2 linked regions of the Aridibaculum aurantiacum genome follow. The protein of the gene in region 1 interacts with the protein of each later gene in a pairwise test. Links are inferred from orthologs where the notes say so. Each region holds a gene or a part of one and is shown on either strand. Other genes may lie near its edges.

Region 1 (11,709 bases):
TCCTCAAATTTCCTATCTTCCATCCTCCTTCCCCGGATACATCCCCCAATGTTTGCCTGAAGGAAGTTTTGCACAGCAGACACTGTGAAAGAAACTTTTTCCATTTTGATTAACTGCTAAAGATCACCCTTGGCCACAGCTTACTTAAATAAGAAATCACTTTCTGAAAGAGACATCTGCACGAAGTTTATCACACCTGCAATAGTTGCTGCAGGATGGGATGTTGATACACAGGTCCTGGAAGAAAAATCCTTCACCGACGGTAAAATATTTGTAAAAGGTAAGTTGACTGCAAGAGGCAAACGTAAAAGAGCCGATTACATCCTGTACTATAAGCCAAACATCCCCATTGCAATCATTGAGGCAAAAGATAATAATCATACAGTAGGTGCAGGGGTGCAACAAGCCCTTGAATATGCTCAGATACTAGATATTCCCTGTGTGTTCAGCAGTAATGGTGATGGCTTTGTATTCCACAACAGGACAGCTAAAGGTGCTGGTATAGAAACTGATCTTGAGCTGGATCAATTTCCTTCACCGGATAGCTTATGGAAAATTTACCAACTATATAAGGGTATCACCAAGCCAGAAGAAGAAAGGATAATTGCACAGGATTATTTTACTGACGGTAGCGGCAGAAGTCCCAGGTACTACCAGCAGATCGCCATCAATAAAACTATTGAAGCTGTTGCCAAGGATCAGAACAGGATACTGTTGGTGATGGCGACAGGTACAGGCAAAACCTACACTGCTTTCCAGATTATATATCGCTTATGGAAAGCCGGTGTGAAGAAGCGGATACTTTTTCTTGCAGACCGAAACGCTTTGATTGATCAAACAAAGCGTGGAGACTTCAAGCACTTCAGGGATAAGATGACTGTGGTGAAGAACAGGGTAGTGGATAAGAGCTATGAAATTTACCTTGCCCTGTACCAAGGTTTGTCTGGAACCGATGAAACAGCAAATGCGTATAAACAATTCAGCTCTGACTTTTTCGACCTCATAATTATTGATGAGTGCCATAGAGGGAGTGCATCTGAGGATAGCGCATGGAGGGATATACTGAAATACTTCAACAAGGCTACCCATATTGGCCTGACTGCTACTCCGAAAGAAACCACGACCATCTCCAACAGCGAGTACTTTGGTGATCCAATCTATACCTATTCTTTACGACAGGGCATTGATGATGGCTTTCTTGCACCTTATCGTGTAGTTCGAGTAGGATTAAACATAGATCATGAAGGATGGCGCCCTGAGAAAGGCAAGACAGATAAGCAAGGCCAACTGGTAGATGACAGGATTTACAACCGTCGAGACTTTGATAAATCACTTGTTGTTGATGAACGGACTGATACAGTGGCCAGGAAGGTTAGCGAGTTTCTACGAGGGACTGACCGGTTTTCAAAGACCATTATTTTCTGTATTGATATTGATCATGCAGAAAGAATGCGTAAAGCAATGGCTCGTGAAAATGCAGACTTAGTAGCAGACAATTACAAATATGTAATGCAGATCACGGGTGACAATGATGAGGGAAAAAGGGAGTTGGACAACTTCATTAATCCTGAAGAAAGATATCCTGTGATTGCCACTACCAGTAAGTTGATGACAACAGGTGTAGATGCGCAAACCTGTAAGGTGATTGTGCTGGATAGTAATATTCAGAGTATGACCGAGTTTAAACAGATCATTGGGCGCGGTACCCGCATCAATGAAGAGTTTGGTAAGATGTATTTTACCATAATCGACTTTAGAAATGTAACCGACTTATTCGCAGATCCTGCATTTGATGGTGATCCTGTTCGTGTAAAAGTAACTTCTGAAGGTGAAGACTTGGGGGATGTAGAAGACGAAGAAGAGCAGGAGCCATCAGACGATCCATTGGATGAAAATGAAGGCTTGGAATGGGGAGAGGCAGATGAGCCTTTTGTTCCGGGTTCAGGAGAATTTATTGATAGGGAGCCTGCCCGGCGTGAAAAGGTATATGTAAATGGAGTAGACGTTTCTGTTCTGGTAAGCAGGGAAATGTATTTCGATCACCAGGGCAAGCCGATCACGGTTTCACTGAAGGACCATACGAAAGAGATCATCAAAGATCAATATGCGTCGCTTAATGAATTTCTGCAGAAGTGGAATGATGCGGATAGGAAAGCTGCCATTATAAAGGAACTTGAAGAACAGGGTGTTTTGGTAGATGCCTTACTAGGTGCAGTTGACAAAGAATTAGACTTATTTGATTTGATCTGTCACGTAGCCTACGATCAACCACCACTTTCCAGAAAGGAAAGAGCCAACAACGTAAAGAAGCGCAACTACTTCACCAAATATGGAGAGGAAGCCCGGCTGGTGTTGGAAGCGTTACTGCAGAAGTATGCTGATGAAGGAGTGACCACCATTGAAAGTACAGAAGTACTTTCTTTGCACCCCTTTGATGAGTATGGTACACCACCGGAAATCATCAGGATGTTTGGTACAAAGGACAAATATTTTGAAGCCGTTAAAGACTTAGAAAAACAATTATATCAAATAGCATAAGATGGCAGCATTAAGTATTTCTGAAACTCAATTCGCCTTCACATATTTCCATAAGTTTAGCCTATTGAATAGGAAACAATCTTATCATTTTGTTTTTCCAACTTTAAAACAAGAAGGTAATCCTTTATCAGGTTATGCTGGGGCCGACATTGTCATTAGTAAAAATCTTTTTATCCAATTTAAAGTGCCGGAATATTTAAAAACCGGTGGAACTTTAGAATTCTATAACTATAATGCCCGGGACCTGTTTGATCCTCCTTTTTTTAGAATGAGAGTAAAAAATAAACTTCTAAATGGAAAACCAAACTCTGGGCAGTATCAAATGCTGCAGCGTGCTGCAAGAAGTGGGAAGTCCGCTCAGTATATTTTCCCAGTTTTTAATAACGAATTTCAGAACGACAAACGGGATGACGCAGACTATTGGTTTAAAGACTTCTTTGACTTGGAACCAAGCACTTCAATGCAGCGTTACTGTATTTCAGTTGATTTCTCTGATATGCTTACACCAGAATTTGATCTCGATAATGTAGATACTCATACCCTATGCACTGATTATAAAACAGGAATGGGGGATGGGGACATTTATTTATTTTCGGAAGCAAAACATGTTAATGCGAGAAAGTTTAATTCAGCACTTACATATGACAATATTTTAAATTGGGAGGAGGAGGGTGATTATACAATAAGAGAAACAGAAGATCAAGTACGAGAGATATTTGAAATAAACCAGAAGTTCGAAAGTCTTAGTGAAATACAGAGCTATTTGCTTAGTTTCTATGACATTTATTGGATGCCAATTGTGAAGATAGCAGCGTAACAAATTAATTACAACAAAATAACATTTCTGAGAATAGTATGTCTAACCTAACCTCCACCATAAAATCCATACAGGACATTATGCGCAAAGATGCCGGCGTTGATGGCGATGCGCAACGCATTTCCCAACTCGGCTGGATGCTGTTCCTGAAAATATTTGATACAAAAGAAGAAGATTGGGAAATTACTAACGACAATTATAAATCACCCATACCCAAAGACCTTCGTTGGCGCGAATGGGCTGCCGATGAAGAAGGCATGACCGGAGATGAATTACTCGGCTTCGTCAACAATTCCCTGTTCCCACGCCTGAAAGACCTGAAGCTACGGCATAACAAAGATGCCGGTCTTATGGTAAAACAGGTGTTCGAAGACAGTTACAACTACATGAAGAGTGGTACGCTGCTCAGGCAGGTCATCAACAAGATTAACACAGGCATTCAGCTAACCTCTAAATCCGAGCGACACCAGTTCAACGATATTTACGAACAAATACTCCGCGACCTGCAAAGTGCCGGTAATGCCGGGGAGTTTTATACCCCCCGTGCCGTTACACAATTCATTGTTGAAATGATTGCACCAAAGCTGGGCGAAGTAGTGCTTGACCCCGCATGCGGAACCGCCGGTTTCCTTACCAATGTTATTGACTATATCGAAACCCACCAGAAGGTAAAAACTCTCGAGCAGCGCCAGCAATTGCAAAACTGCATCACAGGTGTCGAAAAGAAACCGTTGCCCCACATGCTTGCCACTACCAATCTTATTTTGCATGGCATAGAGGTACCGGTTATACAACACGACAACCTGCTCAACCGTAGCTGGACCGAATGGAGCAACAAACACAGGGTCGATGTCATTGTTACCAACCCCCCTTTTGGCGGTATGGAAGAAGATGGTGTAGAAAATAATTTTCCTGCACAATACCGTACCCGCGAAACAGCCAACCTGTTTATGTCGTTGGTCATTCACCTGCTAAAAGATGGCGGACGTTGTGGGCTGGTATTGCCCGATGGCTTTTTGTTTGGCGAAGGCGTAGCCACCCGTATAAAAGAAAGCCTGCTCGAAAAGTGCAACCTGCATACCATAGTGCGATTACCCAATGGCGTGTTTGCCCCTTATACAGGCATTAAAACAAACCTGCTGTTTTTTACCAAAGGCAAACCCACCAAAGACGTTTGGTATTTCGAACATCCTTACCCCGATGGCGTAAAGAACTACAATAAAACCAAGCCCATCAACATAAAAGAGTTCGACCTCGAAAAAGCCTGGTGGAACAACCGCGAAGAGAACCAATATGCCTGGAAGGTCAGCGCCGAAGAACTAAAAAAGCGCAACTACAATTTCGATATCAAAAATCCAAACAGCACCGAAGAACAACACCAATATACCAGCAGCGTATTAATTGATTTGCTCGGACAATCATTTGCCAAAAGCAACCAGTTACTAAAACAATTAAAAGAAGAATTGGTATGATACAAGGTGCAGTAACTCCGGTTAAGCATCGTTGCGTCGCATTTCGTTCATCTGATGTACTACTATTAAACAGATAAGAAGAATGAGTTGGAAGATTGAAAAGCTTGGAAACGTAATAACTCAAAGGAAAGAGTTTATAACGATAGACAATTCTGTTGAATACAAACGTTGCCGTGTTCAGGTTAACAGGAAGGGAGTTGTTTTAAGAGACATTGTAAAAGGCATTGCAATAAATACCAAGAAACAACAAGTATGCAGAGAAGGTGACTTTCTAGTTGCAGAGATTGACGCTAAAGTAGGAGGTTATGGTTTTGTTCCAAGTGAATTAGAAGGTGCAATAGTTAGTAGTCATTACTTTTTATTTGAATTAGATGAAACTAAGCTGTTGAAAGATTATTTAGCATGGCTTATTAAAACAGATATTATACAGGATCAAATTACTTCAAAAGGAAGTACAAATTATGCTGCTATACGACCACATCATGTTTTAAACTTTGAAATTCCTCTTCCTTCCCTTGGCGAACAGGCAGTTATTGTACATAGGTTAAATATCATCAATGAGGAGTATAGTTTACTTGATAAAGAACTTGACCAACAACAAACCTATCTCCAACTTCTCCGCCAAACCATATTGCAGGAAGCCGTACAGGGAAAACTAACCAAACAAGACCCAACAGAGGAACCAGCAACCGAATTACTAAAACGCATAAAAGCCGAAAAAGAAAAACTAATAAAAGCAGGCAAGCTCAAAAAAGAGAAAGAACTACCACCAATAACAGAAGATGAAATTCCTTTTGAATTGTCGGAAGGATGGGCGTGGGTGCGAGGGGATGATGTGGCATCATTCATTGACCCACAACCAAGTCATAGAACACCACCAGTGGTTTTAAATGGTGTGCCTTATATAGGAATGACGGAAGTGAGAGATGATGGAACAATAGATTTCGATAGTGCTAGAAAAGTGTCAGTAGAAGTTCTTAAGGAGCACAACAAAAGATATACACTTGAAGATGGAGATTTTATTATTGGTAAAATTGGAACTATAGGTGAACCTACGTTTTTACCTAAGCCTTTCAACTATACCTTATCTGCAAATATCATTTTAGTTCAACCATTTCGAAATAGTATAGACGCCCATTTTATTACTTACTATTTGCAGTCTCCTATAGCAATTGATTTATTAAAATCTCAATCAACTAATAGTACCCATCTTGTTTTTGGTATTAAAAAATCAAGAATGTTATTGTTTCCTCTTCCACCTATGAAAGTACAAAAGGTTATAGTAGCCAAAGTACAGCAATTGCAACAGCAGCTAAGCCAGTTAGAAGCCCAGGTACAACAAAGCAGGCAATATGCGCAGCAGTTGTTGCAGAGTGTATTAAGGGAAGCGTTTGAACAAAGGGGTAAGGTGTATGAGATGGAGGAGGAACAGGTTTTAAATATGGTAGCGGAGGGAGAGGTATGAGTTACTTGGATAATTTAACTCCGAAAGAAAAAAGTGTCTTAAAAACATTTCCGTCGTTCCAACAATATTATGAGCTGGAAAAGGAAGAGTTTGAAAACCAAACTTCTTCAGATTTTTCTACCTACACATTAAAAGCTGAAAACATAATTTTTGAACATGATTATGGATTCACCGGAGAATTAGATTGTTTACTGGCTTTTAAGAATTGTTATTTTAAGACGGATGTAACCTTTCATAATGTTACTATAAAGAAAGAGATCAATTTTACACGCTGTTATTTTGATAATGAGCTTTATATTGACGAAACTTCGAAATTTGAAGGAGATTTTCATTTAATTGAAGTTTCAGTAAAGCGTCAGATGTATGTTAAGGGAGGGGATTTTGGTATTTGCAAGTGGACCTTGAAAGACAATGGAATATTGAAAATTAATGGAGGAAAATTTATTGATCTGAATATCGGTTATTGGGGCGCAAAATCTATTTTAAAACAATTGAGTTTTCATCTTCCTAAAGTTCATGGTGTTATAACGGTATCCGGAAATAAATCAAAAATTGAAAGATTAGATTTCTTTCAGTACAGTGCAAGCGTTTCCTTGTCAGTTGAAGATGTTTCAGTAAATAGTATAAGCTTCTATAGATATAGAAATGAAAAATCTTTAAGGTTATCCAATTTAAAATCCTTTGAAACTGATCATCCTTCCCAATTCTCAGTTGTTGAATCCTATCTCGGAAAAGCGGAGTTTTACTCCATAAACTTTGAAGAGTTCAGAAGTATAAATTTTCTAGATGCGCATTTTGTTGATACGATTTTTGTAAATGCACGATTTAGTAATTCCATTAATGCTTACAAAGGCCGACTCGTCGGCAAATCTGAGGAAGAGAGAGCTTTAATCAAAAAAATAAAGCTTTTAGAACAGAAAAGATCAGTTTTCAGAAAATGGTTTAAAAGGCCATCTTATGATCCCTCAATTATTGCTTATTATGAAAAGAAAAGGGAAATCCTAAGGCAATTGAAGTATGCGCTAAGTAAGCAAGGTGATACTATAAACGAGCAAAGGTTTCATTCACTAGAAATGAAAGCGCATGATCGATCATTAACCTGGAGAAAAAACTTTTGGACAAAGCTAATTATTAAGGCAAGTTCATGGACTGGTGATTTCGGACAAAGTATTTGGCGACCGTTTCTTTTCTTGCTAGCAGGGCATCTATTACTATTTTACCTTTTGTTGCTTTGTGGAATGTTCAGTCATTTCTATTTTTCTTGGGCACAAAGAACTATGGATGGTTTCTGGCTTGGATTTCATGAATATTTTAAGCTAATCAACCCTTTGAGGAAGACGGACGAGACTTTTGCGGGAGGGTTCATACTGGTTGACATACTAATGAGGGTTTGGGCTTCTTATATGATTTATAATATTATTAGGGCATCAAGAAGATTTATAAAATAGTAGTCTTATGATTGGGAAAGAGGAGCAATTATATGAAATTTTGGGTGCTGCAAAAAAAGCGGCAATTGAATACAAAAAATTGACTGGTAAACCACTTGGGATTACAGGTGAAATAGCAGAGGTGGAGGTGGCTAGAATTTTCAAATGCCAGCTTTGTATTGCAAGACAGGAAGGTTATGATCTGATTGGAGAGAAAGGAGAGAAGATTCAGGTTAAGGGGAGAGTTTACAATCATAACCATCGAGTGCCCTCTATCAATATAAATAAAGTATGGGACACAGTAACTCTGGTTTTGTTAAACCAAAACTACATCCCATTTTTAATTTTTAAGGCGAAGAGAAAAGTAATTGTTGATACATTATTAGTGCCGGGATCAAAAGCAAGAAATGAAAGGTTTTCAATGAGTGTTTCTAAATTTGTAAGCATTAGTGAGCTTATTTACGAGAATCGAAAAGCCAACTTAAATGGGGTGTCGTTTAGATTAATCAAGAGGTCTAAGAAGATTATTGAAGAATGAAGTGACAAGGCTAAAAAAAATAATTCCAATCAATTCAAGCTATAGCAAATAAGTTAATAATGTTTGTAGCATCCCCTTCTAACATTGCCGCTTCCTTCAACCGAATTGCCAATGATCTATTCAATAACTACATCATCCAGGTAAACGATAACTTTTATCGCTTATTAGAAATTGAATTTTATTACAACGATTCTAAAGAGCATAACGATTCATATACCCACGGTCATAAGTTGCAAAAAAGATCAGGCTATTGGTATGTACATGGTTCAGGTATTGACATTGCCATAGGTAACGAACAAGCGTATGGTGGAATATTGCTTAGGAGCATACAGAAGCTACAGCCAGCTACTGCTAATACAAAGGAGCAATACAACTTTGGTCCACAGAACGTACTTACAGAACTCATTAGCGGCTTCAATAGCTGTATTGATGGAGCTCCAAATGTATTTGCATTAGTGAAGCCTGAAGAACATGGTATCACGATTGAACCAGTACCTGAAGAAGAGATTATACAATGTGGCAGGATAGGCTTATCAGCAAAGGATGAGCAGTACAGAGATTCATTGTACCGATACCTTATTCATCCACACCTTCCGCATAAAGAGAAAACAAAGATGGCTGAACTGCTATATAAAAAGTGGAGTGCTAAAGAAGATCGTCTAGATAAAATAAAAGAGCTGTTGGGTAGTGAGTTCTTAAAGAAGTATAGATAGATAAGAACCAAAAGATGCTAATAAAATTTCATTACCCCCCTTTATGTTCCAGCTGTTCCGCAGGGCCACCTCGAACTTAAGGATAAACGCCTGCCTGTCGGCAGACAGGTTGTTCTCCGTACAACCTGCTTTGCAAAAGCAGGGTAATGATAGGTTAGTGTATTGGCAAACCTTCGAAAAGCTGATGGTGACAAGCAGTTGTTGGCTCGCTGCTGTCAGCACTGCCGTACAAGAGTGCGACCCCGCAATGCTGACGGGGCAGGCTGCAACGATGATCAATCGGAGTTACTTCAGCTTGTACCATAAATTCCTTGTTAGCGCAAGTGTTCGTGTAGTCAGTTTCATTCTTCCGCAGGATCGCTAAATCAAACATGATAGCAGGATCCCGCAATACTGATGGGGTACATGCATCCGGCACAAGGATTAACTATTCTTTCATTTCATAAAAGCAACTACAACAATCTTCCTCCCCCGTAACATTTTTTGGATACATTCACTGCGTAGTTACTATTCACCCGTTATTAAGCCAATACTTTAAACCTATCATTATCTCATGCTTCAGCGCTATTGTTTCGTTGTTTTTGTTGTATGCATTTTTTCTTTTCAGTCGTATGCACAAGGTGATTACATAACCAGTAAAGAGGGCAGGTCTATTTTAAATAGGCGGCAGGTGATTAATAATTGCCTGAAAGGGATGAAGAAAGACAAGAGCAACCGTGCAGCTGTTTCGATATGCGAGTGCCAGGTGAATAAGATCGACAGGTATTTTACAGCCAAACAATACCGGGAGAATACCAGGCAAGGTGTGATAGATATTGGCACTATGATAAAAAAGGACAGCGTGCTGGAAAAGCAGATGAATGCTTGCTATACCAATTCAGGCGTATCGGTATTGTTGCAGGCAGAAGGTTTTGAAGAAGAGTTTGTAGCGAGTTGTATCACGAGTGTGAATGCAAGCACGGAACGCAGTATTGATGCTAAAAAAGTAAATAGCTTTTGCAACTGCCAATTAAGTATGGTAAAAGGAAAAAAGCTAACGGATGCACAAATGGAATCGCTCAGCAATCCTAATTCATTGTTGTTTTACGAGATGATGTACACCTGCGGTGATCCTTTTGAAACGAGTGATAACATCAACAGGGGCTGGAGTGCATCATCAGCAAGTGATATCAATGGACCGAATAGTGATACGATTCGGGTACTAACGTTGAACGGGCTGTCGTACATACAAATTAAAACCGGCAGTATGGTCCAGTTCTGGCTGCTGGATACCGGTGCCAGCGATATGCTGGTTAATAAAGACATGGAAGAAACACTGAAGGCAGAAGGCTTGATTGGTCAATCTAATTACCTGGGCACTGCAGAGTATGAAATGGCAAATGGTATGATTGACACCTGCCGCCGTTACCAGGTAAACAATATCCAGGTTGGAAGTTTCTCGCTTGACAACATCATAATAGCTGTTACTGACAAGGGTAAAAAGGTCATTGCAGGCAAAGGCATGCTAAATAAGTTTACCACCTGGTATTTAAATAATAAAGAAAACACACTGGTGCTAAGTAAATAAGTGTTGAGGTTTTTATAAAGGTGTGTAGCTGCTTCTTTTGTCACTTTTACTTCGCTAGAAAGGAGCAAATATTCTTTTGCAAGCATTATGCTTTATTCAACCATTAAATATTTTCTTTTTTGCTTGTCCAAAAAAGAAACAAAAAAAGACAGCCAAGAATGATATACAGCCCATTCTTGGCGGGGCCCTGATTTAGCTTTATTACTACCCTGCCTGCCGGCAGGCAGGTGTGTGAAAAGCAGTTGGGCCTTGATGCCTTAATTATTAGCAAGGGGTTTTCCTTTTTTCACTTTACATTTTACATGTTACATTTTGCATTTGCCTAACTCATAAATCACAACTCCTCTCTCATCATTCATCCGTGTTCTCTTTTTTTTATTCTGCATTTGTTTCATTCATCATTCTGTTCTTAGACTTTTTCTTTCGACATCATAAAAACAGCGTCAAGAAAAATGACAGATACTGCGTTAAGAAAGAAAATAGATGTTATAAGAGTATGGAATTATTGATATCCGGTAAGTCCTACAAAAGCTTAATTACTGATAAAAGTTGTGACTTATTTTCTTTTAGCAGGAGAAGTCATTTTTAGCTGTTGTTATGGAGTCTTGAATTTTTGGTTCTTTTGTTTCAAGACAAAAGAACAAGCAGATGTGGAATAGGTGTTACCCCTACAACCAAATTTGGTAGTAGCTTAAAACCTAATCCTACTACTTAATATTTAATCTTCTTCTGTCACTTTTTGCTTCGCAAAAATAACCAACCTGCTTGCCGGTAGGCAGGAAAGGCGCTCGATAATGATATACGACGCATTTTCGGCATTTGCTATCAAGTTGTAGTACTACCCTGCCTGCCGGCAGGCAGGTGTGTGAAGATCATTGGGGCCTTGATGCCTTGATTGATCACAAGTAACTTTTAATTCATCATTCATCATTCATAATTCATAATTCGTCTCTCATCATCCATTGGTGTTCCTCCAGCTGGCGCAACAGTTCTGCAGCTGTTGGTCATATGTCCAGTTCACCTTCTGCATCCTGCTTCGGTCTATAATATTTAAAGAACAGCCAGCCGCCTACGATCCCGGATACCAAGCCCCCGACATGCGCGATGTTATTTACATTAGGAATGAAGAAGCCCATAAACAGGCTGATCCCTGCAGTGCATGCAAGCAGCGT
Region 2 (11,542 bases), on another replicon or contig:
TCACGCTGTTGAGCCTGGCGGCTAACGCGACCAACTTTTACAAATTCTTCTTCTATGGTCAATGCGAGGTTGGCGCTTCTTCCAAAATACTGCTGGGTCTTCAGCGAGTAAAGGATCATTTTTTCCGGCGAGTTGGGATCGAAATCTTTTACGTGATTGGCTGTTGCACTATCCAGGTAAAGCGATTCGTTTTCACGCATGGCAGCTTCCTTCTGGTCTGTTTTATGTGCACCCCAGATATAGGTTTCTGTTCCTTTGGCAGGATTAGGAGATGTCCACGTACGGTACTGAGGTACTTTACGCGTATGCTTTTTTCTTTTTTTACCCTTACCTGTGTAGTAGGTTTCGGTCTTATATCCTACTATTTCTGAATGTTTACTAGGCGGCGCAGCATTGCAGTGTATACTTACAAACAAGTCGCCTTTATTGAAATTGGCAATGTTTGCCTTAGTAGGAGGCGAGTGGAAAATATCAGAAGTGCGTGTAGGAATGACCTCTACATCAGGCATTTCCTGTTGTAGTGCTTTCACTAGTTTAAGAGCTACTGCCAGCGAAACATCTTTTTCATTGCTATAGCGGCCACGAGCTCCTACATCGGAGCCGCCATGACCAGCGTCTACAATGATTTTCTTAAGTTGACCTTTTTGAGCTAATGCGGAATGAAATATGGATAACGATAGGGCTATAAAAATTATGCTTCTTACCACGGCTGATCCTCCTGTTTAAATTCTTCAATACTTTACTTTGTCCTGGTAACGCTCTTGCTGGCTTCCGGAGCTGAGTCTAATGCTTCTTTATATCTTAAAACGGCTCTCATCATTGCATAGGTCAGTTCATTCTGCCCTTTTTCACTGTTGAGGTAATCCTCTTCATCGGGTGTGCAAATGAAGCCGGTTTCAACTAAGATACTAGGCATATTGGTAGCTTGTAAAACCCAAATGCCTTCGTGGTTTCTTTGTTTTACGCCAAAGCTATTACGACCCAGTTTTTTGAATTCTTCTTCCACCAGGGCTGCTGCATTGCGGCTTTGGTCAAAATATTTTTTTGTACGAAGCGATGCAAAAATCTTTGCTTCAGGTGAATCGAAATAACTGAAGGCGCTATCCTGTGCTTCGAAATATTGTTCGTGATCGTCTTTACGGTTAATTGCCTGTTGCTTTTGATCTTGCTTATTTACTGCCCAGATATAAGTTTCAGTACCGCGAACATTACATGATAATTTATACGACTTGTAAATAGGCACCTTACGTGTCTTCTCTACTTTTTTCTTGCTCTTGCCTTTACCTGTGGTTACATAATAAGTTTCTTCCTTATAACCTTCCAATCTTCTTTCGTAGCGTGGCGCTGCAGAGTTAACATGAATGGCAATGAACAAATCCCCTTTATTATCGTTAGCATAATCAGCACGATAACGGTTGGCTTTGTTCCTGTCTGTAAGCCCGGCAGGAAGACCTTCATCGGTACGCGTGATTAGAATATTTGTTTCAGGTAAAACTTCCAAAAGCCTGTCTCTAAGTTTCAGACCAAGTGCAAGTGTAATCTGTGATTCGCTGCTATAAGCTCCCTGCGCACCAGGGTCTGGCAAACCATGACCCGGATCAATAATAATGGTACGAAGTGCACTTGGTTTCTTTGGTTGGGGGTCGGTAAAGGAGAAGAAAGAAAGGACTGTAAGTAAAAGAAATACAGCAACACTACATCTTAGCATATTGAATTCTTTAGGGGTTAGATTTTCAAAACGTTAAACTTCACAACTGCATCAAGCAATTCCCATTAAATTTGCCTCTTCTACTTATGGGCAATCGTTGTAAAGTTAGGTCAAAATCAATATCATCAATTTTGGTAATTGTGATTGTTTTCCTAATAACGCCACAGTTGAATGCCAAGTATCCCTTATATATTTTTTCTTTTCAAAGCATAGAAGAACAACAGGATACAACAAAACTTCGCAGCAATAGATCGCAGACTCTTTCTACCGAAAATGGATCAGCTATCCCGGCAAACACATTAAGAAATGTGATAGCTGAATCAAGAATTGACACACCACCCATTACCGATACGCCTCTCATCAATACCTTAGATACCCCGGTTCAAACTATAGATACTTTGAATGTAAGGGTCTCGCAGGATTCTATTGATGCACCTATAACCTATGCCGCAGAAGATAGTGGCGTGTTGTTTATCGATACCAAGCAATTCATTCTTTATGGTAAGTCTTCAGCCAAGTATACGGATGTGGAGATCAATGCAGCAGTTGTTCGCTTGGACCAGGAAAAGCAAATGGTGTTGGCTTATGGTGTTGCTGATACAAGTGGTAATCCAATGGATAAGCCTAAACTTATTCAAGGTGAAACAACCAGCTATAGCGACTCTATTTTTTACAACCTGCGTTCGCAAAAAGGTTTGACGAAAAGCTCCTATATACAGGAAGGCGAGATGTTCATTTATGCCAACACTGTAAAGAAGGTAAATGACAATACGCTCTTCGCATGGCGTGGAAGATTTACAACCTGTAACCTTGATACGCCGCACTTTGCTTTCAGGAGTAAAAGGCTAAAGATCATAAACCAGAAGATGGCAGTGTCAGGGCCTGCTTCGCCGGAATTTGAAGGCGTGCCTGTACCTATTTACCTGCCGTTTGGAATATTTCCTCTTAACCGTGGCCGTCAATCAGGTTTGCTTCCTCCGCAGTTTGCTGCCAACGAAGATTTTGGTTTAGGCTTAGAAGGGCTTGGATATTATAAAGCTCTGAATGATTACGTGGATGTAATGGTGCGCGGTAACTTGTACAGTTATGGTGGATGGAACCTGAATATTTCGCCTAACTACATGCGGCGTTACAGGTATAGAGGCGGGTTAAATTTAGCTATACAAAACACCAAGATCCTGAACAGGACAGGAAACGTTAAGGACGAATTTACCAGGACAAAGAGCTTTATGATTAACTGGAACCATGCCAGGGATGCTAAAGCAAGACCGGGAACAAATTTCTCTGCAAGTGTGAATGCAGGTAGCACCCGCTTCAACCGGTTTGTTCCAAATAACACCTTGCAGAATTTCCAAAACCAGTTGAACTCAACTATCTCGTATACCAAAGACTGGAGAGGAAAGTACAACCTGTCGCTGAATGCAAACCATAGCCAGAACAGTGTGAGCAGGCTGATCAACTTGTCTTTACCTAATGCTACTTTCAGCATGGTTACCATCTATCCATTCCAAAAGGCTGAGCAAGTAGGTACACCTAAGTGGTATGAGAAATTGGGTATTGCTTATAATGGTAATGTACAGAACCAGGTAAGTTTTTATGACTCTGCATTCAACCTGCGCAGGCTGCTTGATACTTCTTTGTGGACCGCCAATCATAACATTCCAATTACGCTATCATTGCCACAGTTAGGCCCTATTCAGTTGGCGCCGGGGGTATCGTACAGCGAAAGATGGTTTGGCCAGGCACAACGCGCTTATTATGATGATTCATTGAAAGTAGTACGCCTCCGTTCCACCCGCGGCTTTTACACCGAAAGAGAAACACAATTCTCATTGTCGGCTAATACGCGAATATTTGGTACGTACAACTTCAATCCTAAATCAGATGTGCAGGCTATAAGGCACGAGGTAAGGCCCAACTTCAGCCTGAACTACAGGCCAGACCTGAACAGGGGCAACTTTGAAATGATACAGGCCGATAGTACAGGAAGAGTCCGATTACCTTTCTCAACCACAACAGGAGCTCAAATGATCGGCGACAGGCGGTTTGCTGGTATGTCCTTCGGTGTTGATAATTTACTCGAGATGAAAGTGCGTAACCGTAAGGATACATCGGCAGGAGCGGTAAAAAAAGTTCGCCTGATTGATGGATTTGGTTTCAATAGTGCGTACAATTTCCTCGCTGATAGTATGCGTTTAGCACCTTTTAATCTTTACTTACGTAGTACTTTATTTGAAAAGATCAATATCACGGCCAATGCAGTTTTAGATCCTTATTCACTGGATGAAAGAGGCATCCGACGCAACCAGCTGACTTGGAATGCAGACCGCTTTAGCCTTGGCCGAATTACCAATGGACAAGTAGCTATATCCACTTCTTTTCAGAGTAAAACGAAAGATGGAAAGGGTGGTGATAACCAGGCGCCCCGCGATGAATACATGACACCAGAAGAGCAGCAGCGACAGTTGGATTATGTACGGAGCAATCCTGCTGAATTCACTGATTTCAACATTCCATGGTCAGTTAACCTGTCGTATTCATTGAGTTTCTCCAATACGTTCAACCCGTATGCAGGTGGTCAAAGAACGGATGTATTTTCTAACGTAAGTGTGAATGGAGATTTTAGTCTTACACCGCGCTGGAAAATGGGAGGAAGCACTTACTATGATTTTAAGACAAAGCAAATTCAAACGCTGACAATGTTCATCAGCCGCGAAATGCACTGTTGGCAAATGGCTATTAATCTTACACCAATTGGATTGTTCCGGTCATTCAATATTACCATCAGTCCTAAGTCCGGCATCTTACGCGACCTACGGATCAATCGTTCCAGGTTCTTTTACGGGCAGTAAGCTTACCTGCTTTCATGCAGTTTGAAGTATTCCCACATAATGCGAAATACCTGCTCCTTTACCTCTTTAGATGTTCTTCCTTTTGTAGGTATAGGCGAAAGAAAATGCATTTCCATTGTATGCGGCTCCAGGTAAAATGTTTTATTAGGAGGTAAAACTTTACGTGTATTAAAAATGAGTGTAGGGATTATCTCTTTACCTGTATCGGTAGCTAGTTTGAATGCACCATCATAAAATTGTTTTAGCGGGTCTTTAGTTCTGTTGCGCGTTCCTTCAGGATAGATAACCATGTGCAGCCCTTGTGCCAGCGTCTGCTTCATTAAGTCAAAGCTTTTTCTCCTGCTTTCATCGCTATTCCTGTCTACAAGCACACTGCCGCGTGTATATACCCAACCAAACAAAGGAACCTTCGCCATCGATTTCTTAGCAATGGTTCTGTTTGCCCCAGGTATGTACGGTGTGGTAAGTGGTACATCCATAAGCGAATTATGGTTACTTACCACTACGTATGTTTCACCTTTTTTAAAGTTGTCTTTTCCTTTTATGATAATCCTGCAGCCAATAAGAGTTAGAAAGACATTCATCCATGCTTTTGAAATGATCCGAAAAATTGCGGTGCCTTTTGGTTCGGCAATAAGAAACGTGAGCAGGATAGGGATGATAACAATAAGGAGTGTTGCCGTAAAGACAATGATTCCCCACAAAGCCCAAATGCGGCCAAAGATGTTTTTTATCGTGCTCATGTAATAGTTTCTACCAGAATAAAAAAAGCGAAGCCGGTTTTAGACTTCGCTTTGTGATCCGGTCAGGATTCGAACCTGAGACCTACTGCTTAGAAGGCAGTTGCTCTATCCAGCTGAGCTACCGGACCATGTTGTCCGTTCTTTGAAACGACCACTCGTTTTTTGAACGGCAGCAAAAGTAATTTTTAATTAGTTTGCAACCAAACGAAATATATGGATGTGCAAATTGAAGATAGTTGGAAGCAAATATTGGAACAGGAATTTGCTAAGAGCTACTTTCAACAAGTGGTTACTTTTCTTAAAGTAGAACGTGCGCAGAAGAAAGTGATCTATCCTCCAGGCCAGTTAATCTTCAATGCCTTCAATACAACACCTTTTCATAAAGTGAAAGTGGTAATACTTGGGCAGGACCCATATCACGGGCCTGGACAGGCACACGGACTGAGCTTTTCAGTACCTAAAGGAGTAAAGCCACCACCAAGCCTTGTGAATATTTTTAAAGAGCTAAAGGCAGATGTTGGGATGCCTATTCCTACATCAGGTGACCTTACCAGTTGGGCTCAGCAAGGCGTTCTATTACTAAATGCTGTATTAACTGTAAGGGCCGGAGAACCTGCCAGTCATGCTACATTGGGATGGACCGAATTCACCAATACTGTTATTCAAAAACTTTCTGATAGTCGATCAGGTATTGTATTTATGCTATGGGGCAGGTATGCACAGGAAAAGCAGGTGCTGATAGATGAAACCAAACATCATGTTTTAAAAGCAGCGCATCCTTCACCTTTTAGTGCAGATAAAGGCTTCTTTGGATGCAAACATTTTAGCCGTGCAAATCAACTTTTGGTAAAGCAAGGTGTTGAGCCCATTGACTGGATGCTACACGAAGAACCAGCCATAAAAGCTGAATCATAAACTGCTTAGAAAACCACAGGCATCACTACCTGCCATCAACAAACATCAACAAAATGAAAAGAGTATTATTTATAGACCGGGATGGGACCATTATCAATGAAGCGCCTCCCACTTACCAGATAGATGATTTCAGCAAGCTGGAGTTCTATCCTTACATGTTTACCTACCTGACTAAGATAGCCGCTGAATTGGATTATGAACTGGTAATGGTGTCTAATCAGGATGGACTAGGTACAGATGCATTTCCTGAATCTACTTTTACCCCAGTACATGATTTTATTATGAAGGCACTGGAGAATGAAGGCATTCATTTTTCTGCAGTTCATATAGATCGTTCATTTCCACATGAAGGATTGGATACCCGGAAGCCTTCTATCGGTATGCTGAAGGATTACCTTGATAAGGAGAAATATGATCTTGAGAATTCGTATGTAATTGGTGACAGGATCACAGATGTACAACTGGCAAAGAACCTGGCATGCAAAGCCATCTGGCTGAACAACGATCCTTCTTTAGGTGGTGGTGAAATAGCTGATGCGGTGGAAGCGCTGCGTGAAGTGGTAGCCATGGAAACAACTGAATGGAAGGCTATCTATGAATTCCTGAAGCAGGGGCTACGCGTAGTGGAACATGAACGTTATACACACGAGACTAAGATATCCATAAAGCTAAACCTGGATGGTACAGGTAAGGCAGATATAGCAACTGGGTTAGGTTTCTTTGATCACATGCTTGACCAGATAGCGCGTCACGGAAAATTAGATATGACAGTACACGCTAAAGGAGATCTGCACATTGATGAACATCACACCATAGAAGATACGGGGATAGCACTGGGAGAAGCCTTTGCTAAAGCACTTGCCGATAAGCGTGGCATGGAACGCTATGGATTTGCTTTACCCATGGATGAGGCAGAAGCAAAAGTGCTGGTGGATTTTGGTGGTCGTAACTGGCTGGTGTGGAATGCTGAATTCAAAAGGGAGAAGATAGGAGAGATGCCTACTGAAATGTTCTTTCACTTCTTTAAATCTTTTAGTGATGCTGCAAAATGCAACCTGAACATAGAATGTAAAGGAGATAATGAACACCATAAAATCGAAGCCATTTTCAAAGCTTTTGCCAAAGCAATCAGGATGGCAGTGAAGCGAGATCCGTTCAGTAACCATTTACCAACTACCAAAGGATTACTCTAAACAAAAACAGCTTGTTCATTCCGAACAAGCTGTTTCTTTTAAACTTTATTCTTTACCTGATCTTCGTCCAGGTATCTGTTTTTCCAATCCACGAAAAGCCGATATAACCACGAACACTAAGTGTTTTAGAATCCTTTAGTTTCAGGAAAGCTTTGTATTCTTTTCCATCTTCAGGATTATAAATCCTCCCGCTATTCCATTCAGCATCATCATATACGAAGTCGCGTAGTATGATGGAGCCAATGATGGGTTTATTCCTTTTTTCCACTTCAGCATTCTTAACATCTAATCTTGGTTTTCCTTCACTGTTAAGCGGTTCTTTTAGCCAGATCACCTTTCCGAAGTACTTGCCATTTTCTTTGTAGATCTGTATGTGACCTTTGCCGCTACCATTTTGCCAAACTCCTAGTATGGCATCAGCATTGGCAGAAACGGCAGTGGTCATAAATAAGCTAAGTATAGTAGCAACAATCAGGTTTTTCATGCAATGAAAATAAGGCGGATTAATGAATGATGAACAGGTTTAACCTGCTATTATAGTATATGCTGCAGGTCAGGCCTTTTTTGAATAAACGCTTTAGCAAATGAACATATTGGTACAATCTTCCATTCTTTTTCAGTAGCATATGCCACGGCTTGTTCCACCATTTGCCCTGCCAGGTTTTGCTCCCTGTGCTCTTTGTCTACTTCTGTAGAATAGATTTGTAATGAATTGTCTTCCACATTATATAGCATTTTGGCTATTTGCTTGTTATCAGAAACAATAAAGAATTTTCCTCCGTTGCCGCTTGCCTCGTGTTCTATTTTCATGAGTTCATGTTTGAAACTCTCTGTGTTCAAACAGCATACCCGCTTCAATTTGCTCATAGGATTTTTTAGCAGTAGAAAGTGCAATTGCAGTAAGTTCAGCTTGATAACAAACTATTTAGGTTTAAATTGCATCTTTACTAATACAACAAGTGCATCAGTAAGAGCACCGGTTGCATACGCCACTTGAAGAAAGAACAAATGTTTCAATCAAAATTCTTTTTGTGTCATTAATAGCAACTGAAAACGAACCCACTAAATCGCCCGTTATTCATCAAAGAATAATGGTATCCGGAATGGTTGACATCAACCAGATGCACCAGTTATATGAAGAGAACGTGCAGTTTGCAGGTCTTCATTTCTTTCCACAGTCTCCATACTACATTCTCAACCATACTACCGGCGAAACAATAAAAAAGGAAAAGCTCAAGGTTTTTAAGATCGGCATTTTTGCCAATGCTTCTTACGAAGAGATCATGAAGCAAGTAGATGCGTTTGGGTTGGATATGGTGCAGTTAAGTGGTGATGAAACACCTTATTTCTGCGAAAGGATCTCAAATTATGTTTCAGTTATCAAGGGTTTTCATTTTGTAGAAAACGATCATATGGAGTGGGTAATTAAGGATTATTACGCTGACTGTGATATGTTTTTATTCAATTCATCTTCCACCATTTACGGAACAAAAACCAAGCAGTTCAACTGGCGGAAGCTTAGCGGCAGAAATATTGGTAAGCCTTTCTTGCTTAGCGGAGCTATTTCGCCGGCAGATGTAGCCAATATACAGCGCTTCCGGCACGATAAAGTGGCTAAAGATCTATTCTCCATAGTTATCAATTCAGGATTTGAGACTGCGCCTGGTGTGAAAGATATGGAAGCAATCCGTTCTTTTGTTCAACAAGTGAACCAGCCACTTGATTAAAAACAATGCTGGCTGCTTTACCCCATGATAGCTATAAGACTTGCTTCTCTTTCTGATCTGCCTTCTATCCGGCAGATATACAATGATGTGATACTACATACAACTGCCGTTTACGATTATGAGGCTCATAGTGAGCAAATGATGCAGGAGTGGTTTGCAAACAAAGAAAAAGATGGTTTTCCCATTTTTGTAGCAGTAGATGGTGATGCCGTTATTGGCTTTAGTACCTTTGGCCCCTTTCGACGCTGGGCGGCGTATCAATACACGGTTGAAAACTCTGTGTATGTAGCAGAAACTGCCAGGGGGAAAGGAGCAGGAAGGTTATTGCTTAATCATGTAGTTGATGCAGCTAAGCTACAAGGTAATCATTGCATAGTGGCAGGGATTGATGCCACTAACCAGGCCAGTATTTCTTTACACCAGTCGGTTGGTTTTAAAGAGGTGGCTCATTTTAAAGAGGTAGGCTATAAGTTCGGCAGGTGGCTTGACCTGAAATTCTTACAGCTAATGTTAGATACACCTGCTATCGGTTAGCAGGTAAAATTGAGGAGATATGAAAATTGTTATAGTAAAATACAATGCAGGAAATGTTCAGTCAGTACTGTTTGCATTGGAACGAATAGGAGCAGAGGCTGTAGTTTCTGATAACCCGGAAGAAATCAAAGGCGCTGATAAAGTGATCTTTCCAGGGGTGGGTGCTGCGGGTACGGCTATGGCTTACCTGCGCGAAAGAAAACTAGATCAACTTATAAAAGATTTACAACAACCTGTACTTGGCATTTGCCTGGGCATGCAACTGATGTGTGCGCACAGCGAAGAAAGTGACACTACTTGCCTCGGTATTTTCAAGGAAGAAGTAAAACGTTTTGCTCCTGCTGAACCATCGGCATTACTTAAAGTGCCACAGATGGGTTGGAACAAGATATACAACGTGAAGAGTGATTTGATGGAAGAGGTTTCTGAAGGTTACTGCTACTTTGTTCACAGTTATTATGCTGCCTTAGGTGAACATACCATTGCCACTGCAGATTATATTCAACCTTATAGTGCAGCCTTACACCGCGATAACTTTTATGGCGTACAGTTTCACCCGGAGAAGAGTGCAGAAACAGGCGAAAAAATATTAGCAAACTTTCTTACTAGAATATAATGGAGATCATACCTGCTATAGACATCATTGATGGTAAATGTGTGCGGCTAACAGAAGGCGATTATGATACAGTAAAAGTTTACAACCAGGACCCGCTGGATGCAGCTCGTCAATTCGAAGATGCCGGTCTTACCCGACTGCACCTGGTAGATCTTGACGGTGCAAAGAAAGGCGCAGTTACCAATTGGAAAGTGCTGGAGAAGATAGCTGCTAAAACAAAGATGGTTATTGATTTTGGTGGTGGTATAAAAACAGATACAGATGTACGTATAGTTTTAGAGTCTGGTGCGGCTTATGCTACTGTAGGAAGCATAGCCGTAAAGGATGAAGAAACTTTTAGTAGCTGGCTCACCACATTTGGAGAAGACAAGTTCATGTTGGGCGCAGACGTGAAAGATGAAAAGATAACTGTTGGTGGATGGTTGGAAACTACCGGCGTTTGGGTATATGATTTCATTGAAAAGTATACAGCTAAAGGTGTCACTAAAATATTTTGTACTGATGTAAGTAAAGATGGAAAACTGGAAGGCCCATCTATTGATCTATACAAGAACATCATTGAAAAATTTCCTACACTTCATTTTATAGCAAGTGGTGGCGTAAGCAACATCAATGATGTGTATCAGCTGGCTGAGATTGGGTGCAAAGGTGTGATCATTGGCAAGGCAATTTATGAAGGGCGGGTAACACTGCAAGAACTGGTAAAAGTGAAATAATGCTGACCAAAAGAATAATCCCATGCCTGGATATAAAAGATGGCAGAACGGTTAAGGGTGTCAACTTTGAGAACATTCGCGACGCCGGTGATCCTGTAGAGTTAGCAGCATTATATGCGAAAGCTGGCGCTGATGAACTGGTATTTTTAGACATTACGGCTACTGTTGAAAAAAGAAAAACCTTAAGTCAACTCGTGAACCGCGTTTCGCATAAGATCAATATTCCTTTCACAGTAGGTGGCGGTATAAGTACAGTAGATGATGTAAGTGTTTTACTCAGTAATGGCGCCGATAAAATATCCGTTAATACTGCTGCGTTTAAAAACCCGGGGCTGATTGATCAGTTGGCTGGAAATTTTGGCTCGCAGTGTATCGTGCTGGCTATAGATGCTCGCCAGGAGGAAGATGGAGAATGGTATGTATACCTGAATGGTGGTCGCACCAAAACAGAAGCAAAATGTTTTGATTGGGCAAAAGAAGGAGTAGAAAGAGGCGCCGGTGAAATCTTGCTAACCTCTATGAACAATGACGGTACTAA

What was found.
Region 2: the proteins of J4N22_RS12085 (region 1) and ung interact in binary tests that used the Escherichia coli proteins (3 or more experiments, as listed by UniProt). The link is inferred for Aridibaculum aurantiacum from one-to-one orthologs.

What each region holds. Positions count from the first base shown.
Region 1 is NZ_JAFEWC010000002.1:95,716-107,424, forward strand. The notes cover bases 2,679-5,610. They hold J4N22_RS12085 (type I restriction-modification system subunit M), read left to right. Parts: upstream 2,679-3,393; coding sequence 3,394-4,827; downstream 4,828-5,610. Other genes in these bases: J4N22_RS12080 (hypothetical protein), read left to right, coding at 2,679-3,355; J4N22_RS12090 (restriction endonuclease subunit S), read left to right, coding at 4,910-5,610. Also shown: hsdR (EcoAI/FtnUII family type I restriction enzme subunit R), read left to right, coding at 130-2,538; more of J4N22_RS12080, read left to right, coding at 2,540-2,678; more of J4N22_RS12090, read left to right, coding at 5,611-6,292; J4N22_RS12095 (hypothetical protein), read left to right, coding at 6,289-7,740; J4N22_RS12100 (DUF6998 domain-containing protein), read left to right, coding at 7,748-8,257; J4N22_RS12105 (DNA-3-methyladenine glycosylase), read left to right, coding at 8,317-8,970; J4N22_RS12110 (retropepsin-like aspartic protease), read left to right, coding at 9,524-10,537; J4N22_RS12115 (rhomboid family intramembrane serine protease), read right to left, coding at 11,542-11,709. UniProt on the Escherichia coli protein: The subtype gamma methyltransferase (M) subunit of a type I restriction enzyme. The M and S subunits together form a methyltransferase (MTase) that methylates A-2 on the top and A-3 on the bottom strand of the sequence 5'-AACN(6)GTGC-3'.
Region 2 is NZ_JAFEWC010000001.1:2,475,354-2,486,895, reverse strand. Bases 4,603-7,367 are described here. They hold ung (uracil-DNA glycosylase), read left to right. Parts: upstream 4,603-5,516; coding sequence 5,517-6,218; downstream 6,219-7,367. Other genes in these bases: hisB (bifunctional histidinol-phosphatase/imidazoleglycerol-phosphate dehydratase HisB), read left to right, coding at 6,272-7,367; J4N22_RS10390 (lysophospholipid acyltransferase family protein), read right to left, coding at 4,603-5,303. In the rest of the region: J4N22_RS10405 (N-acetylmuramoyl-L-alanine amidase), read right to left, coding at 1-707; J4N22_RS10400 (N-acetylmuramoyl-L-alanine amidase family protein), read right to left, coding at 740-1,708; J4N22_RS10395 (putative LPS assembly protein LptD), read left to right, coding at 1,849-4,560; more of J4N22_RS10390, read right to left, coding at 4,563-4,602; more of hisB, read left to right, coding at 7,368-7,411; J4N22_RS10370 (DUF2147 domain-containing protein), read right to left, coding at 7,464-7,895; J4N22_RS10365 (GNAT family N-acetyltransferase), read right to left, coding at 7,946-8,278; J4N22_RS10360 (phosphoribosylanthranilate isomerase), read left to right, coding at 8,443-9,138; J4N22_RS10355 (GNAT family N-acetyltransferase), read left to right, coding at 9,163-9,672; imidazole glycerol phosphate synthase subunit HisH, read left to right, coding at 9,692-10,288; hisA (1-(5-phosphoribosyl)-5-[(5-phosphoribosylamino)methylideneamino]imidazole-4-carboxamide isomerase), read left to right, coding at 10,288-11,004; imidazole glycerol phosphate synthase subunit HisF, read left to right, coding at 11,004-11,542. UniProt on the Escherichia coli protein: Excises uracil residues from the DNA which can arise as a result of misincorporation of dUMP residues by DNA polymerase or due to deamination of cytosine.